4 regions of the Cellulosimicrobium sp. SL-1 genome follow, and region 1 is predicted to be linked to each of the others. Evidence: riboswitches for the same ligand, from Rfam matches in the RefSeq annotation. Region 1 holds a riboswitch; each other region holds the start of a gene.
The links. A riboswitch is a leader RNA that binds a small molecule or an ion and turns the genes downstream of it on or off. The one in region 1 is predicted to bind S-adenosylmethionine.
Positions count from the first base shown of each region.

Region 2: linked by a shared signal. The riboswitch ahead of GWJ10_RS06240 (LLM class flavin-dependent oxidoreductase) and the one ahead of GWJ10_RS03565 (methylenetetrahydrofolate reductase) in region 1 are both predicted to bind S-adenosylmethionine.
Region 3: linked by a shared signal. The riboswitch ahead of GWJ10_RS06175 (ABC transporter substrate-binding protein) and the one ahead of GWJ10_RS03565 (methylenetetrahydrofolate reductase) in region 1 are both predicted to bind S-adenosylmethionine.
Region 4: linked by a shared signal. The riboswitch ahead of GWJ10_RS06360 (aminotransferase class V-fold PLP-dependent enzyme) and the one ahead of GWJ10_RS03565 (methylenetetrahydrofolate reductase) in region 1 are both predicted to bind S-adenosylmethionine.

Region 1 covers NZ_JAACJC010000002.1:204,538-208,084, forward strand. The annotation lists gene GWJ10_RS03560 (cation acetate symporter) at 1-1,393, shown strand, start outside; SAM riboswitch class I at 1,483-1,585, shown strand; gene GWJ10_RS03565 (methylenetetrahydrofolate reductase) at 1,591-2,652, shown strand; gene metE (5-methyltetrahydropteroyltriglutamate--homocysteine S-methyltransferase) at 2,685-3,547, shown strand, end outside.
Region 2 covers NZ_JAACJC010000003.1:312,610-316,156, forward strand. The annotation lists gene GWJ10_RS06235 (NtaA/DmoA family FMN-dependent monooxygenase) at 1-510, opposite strand, end outside; gene GWJ10_RS06240 (LLM class flavin-dependent oxidoreductase) at 528-1,682, opposite strand; SAM riboswitch class IV at 2,028-2,135, opposite strand; gene GWJ10_RS06245 (TetR/AcrR family transcriptional regulator) at 2,305-3,027, shown strand; gene GWJ10_RS06250 (MMPL family transporter) at 3,145-3,547, shown strand, end outside.
Region 3 covers NZ_JAACJC010000003.1:298,750-302,296, reverse strand. The annotation lists gene GWJ10_RS06185 (LLM class flavin-dependent oxidoreductase) at 1-217, shown strand, start outside; gene GWJ10_RS06180 (LLM class flavin-dependent oxidoreductase) at 349-1,446, shown strand; SAM riboswitch class IV at 1,627-1,740, shown strand; gene GWJ10_RS06175 (ABC transporter substrate-binding protein) at 1,846-3,474, shown strand; gene GWJ10_RS06170 (ABC transporter permease) at 3,545-3,547, shown strand, end outside.
Region 4 covers NZ_JAACJC010000003.1:341,505-345,051, forward strand. The annotation lists gene GWJ10_RS06355 (GNAT family protein) at 1-10, opposite strand, end outside; gene GWJ10_RS06360 (aminotransferase class V-fold PLP-dependent enzyme) at 123-1,556, opposite strand; SAM riboswitch class IV at 1,590-1,705, opposite strand; gene GWJ10_RS06365 (hypothetical protein) at 1,751-2,362, opposite strand; gene GWJ10_RS06370 (rhodanese-like domain-containing protein) at 2,614-3,105, shown strand; gene GWJ10_RS06375 (O-succinylhomoserine sulfhydrylase) at 3,102-3,547, shown strand, end outside.

The DNA of each region.
Region 1 (3,547 bases):
CTGGAACGCGTCGGCGATCAGCGGCGAGTACCTGTCCGCGGGCACGTTCCTCGGGCTCTCCGGCCTCGTGCTGCTGTCCGGCGCGGAGGCGTTCTGGTTCCCCGTGGGGTACGCGGCGGGCTACCTGCTCGTCCTGCTGTTCGTCGCGGGCCCCCTGCGGCGCAGCGGCGCGTACACGATCCCCGACTTCGTGCACGCCCGGCTCGACTCCGTGGTCGCGCGCCGCGTGACGAGCGTGCTCGTGCTCGTCATCGGGTGGCTCTACGTGGTGCCGCAGCTCCACGGGGCGGCGCTCGTCATCACGAGCGTGGCCGCGGTGCCGCCGTGGGTCGGCTCGGTGGGGATCGCGGTCGTGGTGAGCGCCGTCGTCGCCGCGGGCGGGATGCGCTCCATCACGTTCGTCCAGGCGTTCCAGTTCTGGGTCAAGCTCACCGCGCTCGCGGTGCCGCTCGTCTTCGTGCTCATGGCGCTCGGCGGGGCGTTCGAGCCCGGCGGCGCCGTCGTCACGTTCGACCCCGCCGCCGTGTTCCCCCACGAGGCCGGGCCGGGCGGCCTCGACGCGTACGCCACCGTCTCGCTCCTGCTCGCCCTCCTGCTCGGCACGACCGGCCTGCCGCACGTCCTCGTGCGCTTCTACACCTCGCCCGACGGCGGCTCGGCCCGCCGCACGACCGTCGTCGTGCTCATCATGATCAGCGTGTTCTACATGGTGTCGAGCACGCTCGGGCTCGTGGCGCGGGTCGTCGCGCCCGACCTCGCGGCGCCCGGGGTGGCGGACACCGTCGTCCTCGCGCTGCCGACCCGCCTCGTGCCCGGGCTCGGCGGCGAGCTCCTCGCCGCGCTCGTCGTCGCCGGGGCGTTCGCCGCGTTCCTCGGGACGTCGTCGGGGCTCGTGGTCGCGCTGGCGGGCGTCGTGAGCCAGGACCTGTTCGGCGGCACCGTGCGGTCCTTCCGCTGGTCGGCGGTCGCGTGCACGCTCATCCCGCTCGCGTTCGCGCTCGTCACCATCCCGCAGGGCCTCGTGACGAGCGTCGGGACGGTGTTCGTCTTCGCGGCGTCGGCCCTGTCCCCCGTGATCCTGCTCGGCGTGTGGTGGCGCGGCCTCACCGCGCGCGGCGCGGTGGCGGGCATGGTCGTGGGCGCCGTCCTGTGCGCGACGGCGCTGCTCGCGTCGTCCGCGCTCGTCGCCGCGGGGTACGGGAGCCCGTCCGGCGACACGGCCGACGGCGTCCCCGGCGTCGTGCGCGCCCTGCTCGCCCAGCCCGCCGCCTGGACCATCCCGCTCGCGACGGCGACCGTCGTCGTCGTGTCGCTCCTCGACCGGCGCGGCCCGCCGCTGCGCACCGACCGGTTCCTCCGCCGCCTGCACGTGCCCGAGCGCCGTCGGGCCTGAGACTCGTCGCACCGGGAGCTCCGACGACCCTCCGCATCTCACCTGGCGGGCACTCTCGACCGCATGTCGGATGGGTCGTAGGATCGTGGCAACCATCCAGAGCGGTCGAGAGTCCTGGCTCGACGACACCGCAGCAACCCGCCGACGGAAGCCTCCCGAGGACAAAGGTGCTAACGCCAGGGTCGATGGAGTGACGCATGACCTCAGAGGCATCCTTCGCGCACCGTCCGGGCCGTCCTCGGCCGACGGTGTCGTTCGAGCTCATGCCCCCGCGCCGACCGGACGCGGCCCCGAAGTTCTGGGAGACGGCACGCCGTCTCGTCGCGACGCACCCCGACTTCGTGTCCGTGACGTACGGCGCCGCGGGCACCGACCGCGCGACCGCGCGCCAGGTCGTCGGACGCCTGCTCCAGGGCACGCCCGTGCTGCCGATCGCGCACCTCACGTGCGTCGGGGCGTCGCGCGAGGACGTCGAGTCGGTCATCACCGACTTCCTCGACGAGGGCGTGCGGAGCTTCCTCGCGCTGCGGGGCGACCCGCCGCGCGACCAGCCGGACTGGCAGCCCGCGCCCGACGGCGTCCGGTCGTCGACCGAGCTCGTCGCCCTGCTGCGCGAGGTCGAGGCGTCGCGCTGCGCGTCCGACCCGGCCGTCGCGCTGCGCGGCGCGGCCCGGCCGCTGACGATCGCCGTCGCGACGTTCTGCGACGGCAACCCCGCCGCCGGCACGACGCGCACCCAGGAGGTGCGCCGCCTCTGGCAGAAGCAGCAGGCCGGCGCGAGCTTCGCGATCACGCAGCTCTTCTACGACGCGTCGTCGTACACCGACTTCGTCGCCGAGGCCCGCGCGGCCGGCGTGACGATCCCCATCCTCGCCGGGCTGCTGCCCACGACGGAGCCCGCGCGGCTCCGTCGCGTCGAGGAGCTCACGGGCGTGCGCGCACCCCAGCACCTGCTGGACGCGCTCGACGCCCTGCCCGACCCGGAGGCGCAGCACGCCTACGGGATCGCGTACTCGGTCGACCTCGCGCAGCGCGTCCTCGACGCGGGCACGCCCGGTCTGCACGTGTACACGTTCAACAAGCACCGCGCCGCTCTTGACCTGCTCGAGGGTGTCCACCTCGGCGGCGGGTCGGTCGGGACCGGGGGCGGCGCCAGCGCCGCCGCCGCCCCGCTCGTCCCGGACCTGGCCAGCGGGCCGTGGGTCACCGGCACCTCCCTGCCCACGACGAGCGCCGCCACGCACGGCGCGCCCGTCTGACCGGTCCTCCGGACCAGCAAGAGGTTTCGATCATGGCCACTTCCGTACCCTCCCCTACCCAGAACCCGGTCGGCTTCCCCGCCGGCACCGTGCTCGGCTACCCGCGCATCGGCCGCCGCCGCGAGCTGAAGAAGGCCGTCGAGGCGTTCTGGGCCGGCAAGACCTCGGCCGAGGAGCTCGAGGCCACGGCCCGCGAGCTGCGCCTCGCGACCGTCCGCCGGCTCGTCGACCTCGGCCTCGGCGCCGACGACGCGTCCGTCCCCGGCTCGTTCTCCTTCTACGACCAGGTGCTCGACGTCGCCGCCTCCCTCGGGGCGGTCCCGTCGCGGTTCGCGTCGCTGACCGACGACGCCGGTCGCCTCGACCTCGCGGGCTACTTCACCGTGGCGCGCGGCCAGGGGGACGACGCCCCGCTCGAGATGACCAAGTGGTTCGACACGAACTACCACTACCTGGTCCCCGAGATCGGCCCGGACACCCCGATCCGCTTCGTCGACGACCGCGTCGTGCGCGAGTTCGTCGAGGCGAAGGACGCCGGCGTCGTGACGCGGCCCGTCGTCGTCGGGCCGGTGACGTTCCTCGCGCTGTCCAAGGCCGCGGACGACGCGCCCGCCGGGTACTCGCCGCTCGACCGCCTCGACGACGTCGTCGCCGCCTACGCCGACCTGCTGCGCGCGCTCGCCGCGGCGGGGGCGCCGTGGGTCCAGCTCGACGAGCCGATCCTCGTCACCGACTCGGTCGACGTGCCGTTCACCGAGCTCGCCGCCGCCGTGGGGTCCGCGTACCGCGCCCTCGCGACCGACCTCCGCCCGGTGCCGAGCCCGGGGTCTTCGGCGGCCTCGTCCGCAAACCCGGCGGCAACCCCTGGTTCGGCGCAGGACGCGCGGCCCGCGAT
Region 2 (3,547 bases), on a different contig from region 1:
GTCCCACGAGTCCCACAGGGCGCGCGCGACCTCGACGACCTCGGCCGCCCGCGCGTACCGCTCGGGGTAGGGCAGGTACCCGCCGCGGCGGAAGTTGGCGCCCGTGAAGGCGTCGGGGCTCGTCACGAGGTTCCACGCCGCGCGGCCCTCGGAGAGCAGGTCGAGCGTCGCGAACTGCTTCGCGAGCTCCCACGGCTCGTTGAACGTCGTGTTGATCGTGCCCGCGAGGCCGAGCCGCTCGGTGACGGCGGCGAGCGCGGCGAGGACGGGCAGCGTGTCGGGGCGGCCGACGACGTCGAGGTCGTGGATGCGGCCCTTGTGCTCGCGCAGGCGCAGGCCCTCGGCGAGGAAGAAGAAGTCGAGCCTCGCCTCCTCGGCGCGGCGCGCGAGGTGCTCGAACGACGCGAAGTCGATCTGGCTGCGCGAGCGGGGGTCGCTCCACACGGTGGTGTTGTTAACGCCCGGGAAGTGGGCGCCGAGGTGGATCTGCTTGCGGGGTCGGGTGCTCATGTCGCGTCCGTCCGGGCTCAGGCGATCGCCGCGTAGCGGTTCGCGGGGTGCGGGAGGCCGAGCGTGTCGCGCAGCGTCGTGCCCGGGTACGCGGTGCGGAACAGGCCCACGCCCTGGAGCAGCGGCACGACCCCGTCGACGATCGCGTCGAGGTCCGTGCTCAGCGACGACGGCCGCAGCAGGAAGCCGTCGGCGGCACCGGCGTGCGCCCACTCCTCGACCGTCGCCGCGAGGTCGCGCGCCGTGCCGACGTGCGTCAGCGAGTCGGTGTCCCACGAGACGCCCTCGAGGTCCTCGAGCAGGTCGAGGCGGGCCTGCGCGCTCGCGCGCGTGTCCCCGACGACGACGTACGCGTCCACGAGGACCCGCAGCCCGTCGGGGTCGCGCCCGGCGTCCGCGGCGGCGTCGCGCACCTGCGCCCGCAGCGCGACCGCCTCGTCCCGCGTCGCCGCGCGGACCCGCACGACGTCGGCCCGCCGGGCCGCGAGGTCGAGCGACGCCGGCGTGCTCGCCCGCACGACGACGGGCGGCTGGCCCTGCGGCGGGCGCGGCGTGATCGACGGCCCCTTGACCGCGAACCGGATGCCCTCGTGGTCGACGTAGTGCAGCTTTTCGCGGTCCACGAACCGGCCCGTCGCGACGTCGCGGATCTCGGCGTCGTCCTCCCACGAGTCCCAGAGCCGCGTGACGACCTCGACCGCCTCGTCGGCCTCGGCGACGGCGTCGGGCTCGTCCTGGGCGCCCTTGCGCCCGAAGGCCGCGGCCTCGGCCGGGGTCGTGGACCATCCGACCTGCCATCCCGCGCGGCCGGAGCTCACGTGGTCGATCGTCGCGACCGCCTTGGAGACGTGGAACGGCTCGGTGTGCGTGGTGGTGACGGTCGGGACGAGGCCGATGCCCGCGCTGCGCGGCGCGAGCCGGGACGCGACGAGCGCGGCGTCGAGCCGGCCGCGCACGGACCCGTTGCGACCCGGCTGGAGGGTGAACGCGTCGTCGAGCGTGACGAGGTCGAGCAGGCCGCGCTGGGCGGTGGCCACGAGCTCGACGAGGCGCTTGGCGTCGAACAGGCGCTGGGCCTGGGAGCCCACGGTCCGCCAGGCGGCGGGGTGCGCACCGGCGTCGGTGAGGTCGACGCCCAGGTGGACGGTGCGGGCGGGGCGGGGGTCGGGCATCGCGAGAATCCGTTCTGGGACAGGCGCCGGCGGCGCGCTCAGGGCGCGGCGGGGTGCCGGGGGTGGGCAGGGTCGTCCCGCCACGGGACGGCAGGGCGGGGCCGGGGAGGCCGGAGGGAGGCCCGTCAGGGCGTGCGCGCGGGAGCGCGCGGCGTCAGGAGCGGGGCGTCGTCAGCGACAACAGGTGACGCGCGCGGGGGCGCCGACCGGACAGGAGACGACGGCCGCAGCGCAGACCGGACAGGGGCACGTCGGCGCGTGCGGGGTGCTCACCGCGGTGCTCGACTCTCGCCGGTCCATCGTCCGTCTCCTTCGTGCCCGTCTCCGGGCGCCGCGTGTTGCCCCGCACCGCGCAGGTCGCGCGACGCGGGACCTGGTCCTCACCCGGGGCACCCCGCCGCGCGGGAGGGTTGCCGTCCGACGAGCCGGGGCTTCGCGTCGGAGCTCATGACCATGTCCTGTGCCGGGGTCCGTGGACCTCGGTTGCCGGGAACCTACGAGCGGTCGGAGAGGGTGTCAACGCACCGCCGGGACCTTCCCACATACTGGACTCGATCGGTCAACTTTGAGCAGCCGAGGCCCTCGTTTGCACCGAGTGCATCGATGCACCTAGTGTCAAGAGGTGCCTCTCCTCCCCGGACCCGAGCGCCCGACCGCGCCCGCGACGGACGCCATGACCCCGGACGCGCCGAGCGCGGACGTCCCCGGCCCGGACGCCGCGGCTCCGGACCGTCGCGCGGCCCTGCGCGCACGCCACCGCCGTGCGATCGTCGCCGCCGCCGCGACGCTCATGGAGGAGAAGGGCGGCGCGCGCTTCACCGTCGACGAGCTCGCGGCCCGGGCCGACGTCGCGCGCCGCACGATCTTCAACCACTTCGCGTCGCTCGACGACGTCGTCGTCGAGGTCTGCGAGGACGTGCTGGGCACCGTCGTCGAGACGCTCGGGGCGAGCGCGGCCGAGCCGGGCACCGACCGCCCCACGCCCCTCGACGACGTCACCGCGGCGCTGCGCGGCACGGACCTCGTCGGCCCCATGGCCTACCTCACGCGCGCCCTCGGCGGTACCGCGACCGAGCCCACGCCGCGCGTCACGACGATGGTCGTGCGCACCTTCACCCACCTCGCCGAGCGCCTCGTCGCGGCGACCACGCGCCGGCACCCGGACGTCGACCCGCTCGAGATCGAGATGCTCGTGGGCGCACTCATGGCCGGGGTCCTCGTCATCCAGCGGCGCTGGTGGGCCGAGACCGGCGCCGCCGACGACGACGCGTCGCGCGCGGTGTGGTCCGGCCTGCTCGACCGCCTCGTCGAACGGATCCGCGCCGGCTGGGCGGACCCCGTCTGACACGACCCGCACCCTCCCCGCCCTGTCCCGCCTCGCGACCACCTCTCCCGCAGCACCGCACCCGCCACCCCGGGCACACCCGCCGGACCCGGACCGGACTCCCACCGAAGGATCCTCATGGCTGAACTCCTCTACCGCCTCGGCCGCGCGTGCGCGCGCCGCGCGCGGACCGTCCTCGCCGCGTGGCTCGCGGTGCTCGTGCTCGCCGGGGCGGCGTTCGTCGCGTTCGGCGGCACGCTCGCCAGCAGCTTCTCGATCCCCGGCACCCCCACCGCGGACGTCACCGAGCGGCTCCAGACCGCGCTGCCCGAGGCGTCGGGCGGGAGCGGCACGATCGTCCTCGCGACGGAGGACGGCGCGCCGTTCACGCCCGAGCAGGAGGCGGCGATCGCGGACCGCTTCGCCGCGGCGGAGGAGGTCGACGGCGTCGCGTCGGTCGTCGACCCGTTCGCGACGCAGGAGGAGCTCGCCGACCAGCGGAAGCAGATCGACGACGGCCGCACCCAGATCGCCGCGGGAC
Region 3 (3,547 bases), on a different contig from region 1:
CACCGGCGGCGCCGGCAACTCCAACGCGCTCGTCGGCACGCCTGAGCAGGTCGCCGAGGCGCTCCTCGCCTACTACGACCTCGGCGTCCGCGTCATCTCCGCGCGCGGCTACGACCTGCTCGACGACGCGGTCGACTTCGGTCGCTACGTCATCCCGCTCGTCCGCGAGGAGGTGGCGAAGCGCGACGCCGCCGCCGCCGAGGCCACCGCGGCCTGACAGATCGGCAACCCCGCCCCGGGTCGGCAGCTCCGGTCGGGTTCGGCACCTGCGCGTGCCGAACTCGACCGGAGCTGCCGACCCGGGGCGGTACCGGCCCCCGGACGACGACGAACAACAAGGAGAAGGACGTGCGGTTCCAGGTACTCGACATCGTGTTCAACCCGCCCCACCCCGTGACCGGGGAGGCGGTCGCGCCGTCCGACCGGTTGAACCGGGTCGTCGAGACGGCGGTGCTGGCGGAGGAGCTCGGGTTCGACTCGTTCGCGGTGGGGGAGCGGCACGCGGGAGAGGTGCTGTCGTCGGCACCGACGGTGATCCTCGGCGCGGTCGCGGCGCGGACGTCGCGCATCCTGCTGAGCACGGGCGTCACCGTGCTGTCGCTGCTCGACCCGATCCGTGTCGCCGAGGACCTCGCGACGGTCGACCAGCTGAGCCGCGGGCGGCTGGAGATCGTCATCGGCAAGGGCAACGAGGTGCTGCAGTACCCGCTGCTCGGGCTGGACCTCGACAAGCAGTACGAGTACCTCCAGGAGAACTACGAGCTGCTGCGGCTGCTGCTGTCCGAGGAGGACGTGAGCTGGACCGGGCGGCACCGGCACGCGCTGGAGCACGCGACGACGCTGCCACGGCCGTTCGCCGGGCCGTTCCGGATCTGGCACGGGTCGGCGACGTCGCGCTTCGCGGTCGACCTCGCGGCCCGGTACGGGGACCCGATCGTCAGCGCCAACGCGTTGCAGCCGCGCGAGAACTACCAGGTGCTCATCGACCGCTACCGCGAGCAGTACGCGGCGCACGGGCACGACCCGGCGTACGGGTTCGTCGGGTCGGGCTCGGGCGGGCTGTTCCTCGCCGACACGACGGAGGAGGCGATCGAGCAGTACCGCCCGATCTACGAGGGCCAGGTCGCGGCGGCGGCGCGCCGGGGGTACGGGCCCGACGCCGTCGGGAAGGCACCGAGCTTCCGGACGGTCGAGGACGCCGTCGAGCGGGGGCCCGCGCTCGTGGGGTCGCCGGAGCGCGTGGCCGAGAAGATCCTCGACTACCACGCCTCGTACCGGCACGACCTGCAGTCCGTCTCGGTGAACCACCTGATCCCCGCGGCGCAGCAGGAGGACGTGCTGCGCCGGTTCGCGGAGGAGGTCGTGCCCGTCGTGCAGGCCGAGGTGAAGACGGACCTGTGGAGCCCGGCCGACGCCCGCCGCGCGGCGGGCTTCACCGCGGCCTGAGGTAGCCCGCCGGACCGGAGGGGAGGGGCCCGTCTCGCCTGGCGAGGCGAACCCTCGCCGTGCTCGTGGCGGCCCCGCCGGCGGGTCGCGGCGTCGCGGAGCAGGAAACAACCGTCCGTCTGGCGGGACGGCCGTCTCGATACTTGACTCACCTGGTCGAGATTGTCTTTCCTGCTCCCAGGTGACGAGCGTCAGCACGCAGGCCCGGCTCGCTGACCAGCAACCCTTCGACGTGACGGGGTGCTCCGGGAACGACCTGACCGCGCGGCTCCCGCGGCGCGGTAAGCACGGCACCCCGGTGGGTTTCCCCCGCCGCGCCGGCCCTGGGCCCGGCGCGGACGACCACCGGCGCCGGACGACCGCCGGTCCTCAGCCGGCACACGAGGAGAGCAGCACGACATGATCCCCACACCTCACCGACGCCGGTCCCTGACCGTCGCCGCGGCGGCCGCCGCGACGGGCCTCCTGCTCAGCGCGTGCGCGGGCGGCGGCTCCGGCGCGTCCGACGGCGACGGGTCGCCCAGCCCGTCCGGCGAGCCCGTGGCGGGCGGCGACCTGACGTTCGCGCTCACGGTCGACTCGCACTGCATCGACCCGCAGCAGGTCGGCAACAACGACGCCATCGCGGCGGCCCGCCAGACGGTCGCGTCGCTCACGGCACAGGACCCGGACTCGGGCGAGATCCTGCCGTGGCTCGCGGAGAGCTGGGAGGTGAACGACGACGCGTCGAGCTACACGTTCCACCTGCGCGACGACGCGACGTACGCCGACGGCACGCCGATCGACGCCGAGTCGGTGAAGACGAACTTCGACGCGATCGTCGCGCTGGGCGCGACGGCGTCGCTCGGGTCGCAGTACCTCGTCGGCTACGAGGGCACGACCGTCACCGACCCGCAGACCCTCACGGTGGACTTCGCGGAGCCGAGCGCGCAGTTCCTCCAGGCGACGTCGACGTTCTCGCTCGGCCTGCTCGCCCCGTCCTCGGCCGACCTGAGCGTCGAGGACCGCTGCGCCGGGAAGTTCGTCGGCTCCGGCCCGTTCTCCGTGCAGTCGTACACGCAGGACCAGGAGATCGTGCTCGAGAAGGTCGCGGGCTACGCGTGGGGCTCGGAGGCGAGCGACCACCAGGGCGAGGCCTACCTCGACACGGTGACGTTCAAGGTCATCCCCGAGGCGAGCGTGCGCAGCGGCAGCCTGCAGTCGGGGCAGATCGACGCCACGGCCGCGATCTCGACCGTCGACCTGCCGCAGTTCGACGGGAACGGGTTCTGGCTCGAGTACCGCGCCAACCCGGGCGTCGTGTTCAACCTCTTCCCCAACGAGTCGAGCCCGCTCGCGGGCGACGAGGCCGTGCGGACGGCGATCCTCCAGGGCATCGACCGCGAGCAGATCGCGGACACCGTGCTCAGCACGCAGGACGAGCCGGCCACGAGCGTCCTGTCGCACTCGACGCCGCTCTACGAGAGCGTCGCGGACGAGCTCGCCTACGACCCCGAGGGCGCGAAGAAGATCCTCGACGACGCGGGCTGGGTCGAGGGCGCCGACGGCGTGCGCGAGAAGGACGGCCAGAAGCTCTCCACGACCGTGACGTTCTGGCAGGTGCCGGAGCCGCTCGAGCTGGTCCAGCAGCAGCTCGCGCAGATCGGCGTGGACCTCCAGCTCCAGCACGTGACCGTCGCCGAGTCGCAGGCGATCAAGGAGAGCGGCGACTTCGACTTCGACTACTACAACCTCACGCGCTCCGACCCGGACGTGCTGCGGACGATCTTCTCGGCGAACGCGCGCAACATCAACCAGCGCGACGCGGAGGAGGTCGACGACCTGCTCGACGCGTCGGCCGCGGCGACCGACCCGGCCGAGCGCCAGAGGCTCGTCACGGAGGCGTCGCGCCTGCTCGTGCAGAAGGGGCACGCGATCCCGGTCTACGAGCTCTCGACGACCATCGCGGCCGCCGACACGGTCCACGGCCTGACGTTCGAGGCGTCGTCGCGCCTCGACTTCTACGACGCCTGGGTCACCCAGGGCTGACCCGCCGGGCCCGCCTGCCCGACGCCGCGGCGTCGGGCAGGCGGGCATCCCCCACGGAAGGAGGCCGACCATG
Region 4 (3,547 bases), on a different contig from region 1:
CGTGCAGCACAGCGCATATCAGAGCACACGCGGAACACCGCGCCAAGAGGGTCCGGCGACGCGGTGGACAACGCTCGGCGACGGTCCGGTGAACGGGCTCCGCCGTCGGCCGTCGACGCCGGTCAGACGGCCGGCCCGCAGCCCGCCGCGTCGGCGAGGAAGCCCGCCGCCGCGGTCGCGAAGAGCCCCTCCAGGCCGGACCCCACGGGGACCGGGCGGGGGTCGTCCACGACGGCCCAGCAGCCGTCGACGACCTCGTACCGGGTGGCCGGGCCCTGCTCGACGTACGCGCGCACGGCCTCGACGAGGCGCACGACGTCCGCACCGGTCGTCCCGACGCCCACCGAGGCACGGATCGCGCCCGCGTCGTAGCCGAGGCGCGCGAGCAGCGGGTGCGCGCAGAACCGGCCGTCGCGCACGCCGATGCCGTGCTCGGCCGAGAGGTAGGCGGCGACGAGGCCCGGGTCGTGGCCCTCGACGGCGAACGTCACGACGCCGACCGGGTCGACGGCGTCGTCCCACACGCGCACGACCCGGACACCCGGGACGGCCTCCAGGCCCGCGACGAGGGCCGCGCGGAGCGCCGCCTCGTGCGCGTGCAGGTCGGCCGGGTCGAGCGCGGCGAGCGCGTCGCACGCCGCCGCGAGCGCCGCGGCGCCCACCACGTTCGGGGAGCCGGCCTCGTGGCGCGCGGGCGCCGTCTGCCACTGGGTCCCGGTCACCGCGACGTGACGCACGGCGCCGCCGCCCGCGAGGTAGGGCGTGCCCGCGTCGAGCCAGTCACGACGCCCGACGAGCGCGCCCGCGCCGAACGGCGCGTAGGTCTTGTGCCCCGAGAACGCGACGTAGTCGGCGCCCGACGCGGCGAGCGAGAACCCGCGGTGCGGGACGAGCTGGGCGCCGTCGAGCACGACGCGCGCGCCGGCGTCGTGCGCGGCGCGGACGACCTCGGTGATCGGCAGGGACTCGCCTGTGACGTTGGACGCGCCGGTCACGGCGACGAGCGCGTACGGGAAGCGCGCGAGCTCGGTGCGCAGGCCCGAGAGCGTCTCCGCGACGGACGCGCCGCCCGCGAGGACCGTCGCGCCGCCCGTGCGCTGCCACGGCAGCAGGTTCGCGTGGTGCTCGACGTCGAGGACGAGCACGCGCCCGGGCGTGCCGTCCGCGGTCGCCGGGACGCAGCCCGCGAGCAGGTTGAGCGAGTCGGTCGTGTTGCGCGTGACGACCGTGACGTCGTCCTCGCGCGCGCCGACGAACGCGCCGATCGTGCGCCGCGACGCCTCGTAGAGCGCCGTGGAGACCTGCGACAGGTAGCCCGCGCCGCGGTGCACGCTCGCGTAGAGCGGCAGCACCTCGGTCACGCGGTCGGCCACCGAGCGCAGCGCCGGGGCCGACGCCGCGACGTCGAGGTTCGCGTACGGGACGCTGCGGCCGTCGACGAGCGGGACGAGCGTGTCCCCGCCGACGACGGGCAGGAGCGCGGGCGCGTCGGCGAGCGCCGCGAGGTCAGGGGCCGGGGCGTCGGTGGGACACGAGACGTCCGCGAGAGCAGTCATGGCACAGTCCTCCAGGGTCGTCCGGGGAGAACCTCCCCGCGCTTGCCACCCGCCGGTCGGCGTGCGGCCTGGTCGTCACCCGGGGCACCCCGCCGCGAGAGGAGGGTTGCCGGCCAGCAAACCGGGGTTTCGCGCTGGCACTCATGACCTGTCGACCAGGATGTCCGTGAGCACCGCAGCGTGTCAACCGGTGGTCACGGCGTCTCGGATGGCGGGACGCAGTCCACCGGCGTCTCGAGGCGCCACCCCGACTCGTCGACCGCGAACGACTCGAGCACCTCCCCCGTGCCGGCGTCGAGCACGACGACCGAGTCGGCCGGCCACCGCGCCGGGTCGCCCGGCGGTGTCGCCGGCGGGCGCTGGAGGCGCACACCGCGCGTGTGGGCCTCGATCACCGCGCCCGTGCGGGTGCTCGCGAGCACGACCTCCGGGTGCGCGTCGGCGTAGGCGTCGCACGCCGCACCGTTCCCGTCCGAGCTCCACCAGCCCTCGTACCCGCCGACCGTGTGATCGGCCAGGTCGACCGGCTCGCCCCGGTGCGCCGCGGCCCCGTCCGACGACGGCGGGGGCGGGTCGAGCCGCTCGCCGTCGGGCCGCTCGTCGTCGGGTCGCTCGCCCTCGGGGCGAACCGGGTGGACGGACGGCCGCTCCCCGGGCGTCCGCGCGGCATCGTCCCCGACGGGCCCCACGCTCACGACACCCTGCGGGGGCTCCTCCCCGCCGGACGCGGCCCACCACCAAGCGCCCGCCGCGACGACGACCGCCGCCACGCCCGCGCCCGCAGCGCGTGCTCGTCCCGTCTGCATCGACTCCCCCCGCCCGCCGGGACCCCCGCCCGGCTGCGCGGCCACGCTAGCGGAGCCGCGCGGCGTCGGGCACCCCTCACGGGCCGCTCCCCGAGACGGGCGTTCCGCACGTCGGACGCGTGGCGTACGATCCGAGCCAACCATCCGGAGCGGCCGAGTGACGTGGCACGTCGACGCCGCAGCAACCCCCCGGACCGCCTCGGCGGCCGGGCGCAGGGTGCTACTGCCACGATCGATGGAGGAGGACTCTCATGAGCGACCAGTCCCAGCAGGCGTCGGCACCCCGGCCGGCACCCCCCGAGGCGCGTCCCGCCGTCGGCTACGCCGGCGACCTCACCCCGCAGCAGGCATGGGACCTGCTCGCGCACGACGAGCGCGCCGTGCTCGTGGACGTCCGCACCGAGGGCGAGTGGCGCACCATCGGCGTGCCCGACGCCACGCAGCTCGGCCGCGACGTCCTGTTCGACGAGTGGGTGACCCCGGCGGGGCCCAACCCGCGGTTCCTCGACCGGCTCGTCGAGGCGGGTCTGACGCCTGGCGACGAGCGCCCCGTCGTGTTCCTGCGCCGCTCGGGCCAGCGGTCGATCGGCGCGGCGCGCGCGGCCACGGCTGCCGGGCTCGGGCCGTCGTACAACGTGCTCGAGGGCTTCGAGGGCGCCCAGGGGTTCTCGGGCCTGCGGGACGTCGAGGGCTGGAAGGTCCGCGGGCTGCCCACCACGACGTTCGACGAGGCCGCCCGATGAGCGCGGTCGTGCCCGGCGGCTCCGGCCGCAAGCCCCTGCCCGCGAGCGCCCGTCCCGCGACGCTCGCCGTGCGCGGCGGCCACGCGCGCACCGAGTTCCAGGAGACGTCCGAGGCGCTGTTCCTCACGCAGGGCTACACGTACGACCGTGCGGCGGACGCCGAGGCGGCGTTCAAGGGAGAGCTCGACCGGTTCGTCTACTCACGCTACGGCAACCCGACCGTGCACACGTTCGAGGAGCGCCTGCGCCTCCTGGAGGGTGCGGAGGCGTGCTACGCGACGGCGTCCGGCATGTCCGCCGTGTTCACGGCGCTCGCCGCGCTGGTGCGGTCCGGGTCGCGCATCGTCGCGGCGCGCGCGCTGTTCGGGTCGAGCCTCGTCATCTTCGACGAGATCTTCGCGAAGTGGGGCGTGCGGACGGACTACGTCGACGGCCACGTGCT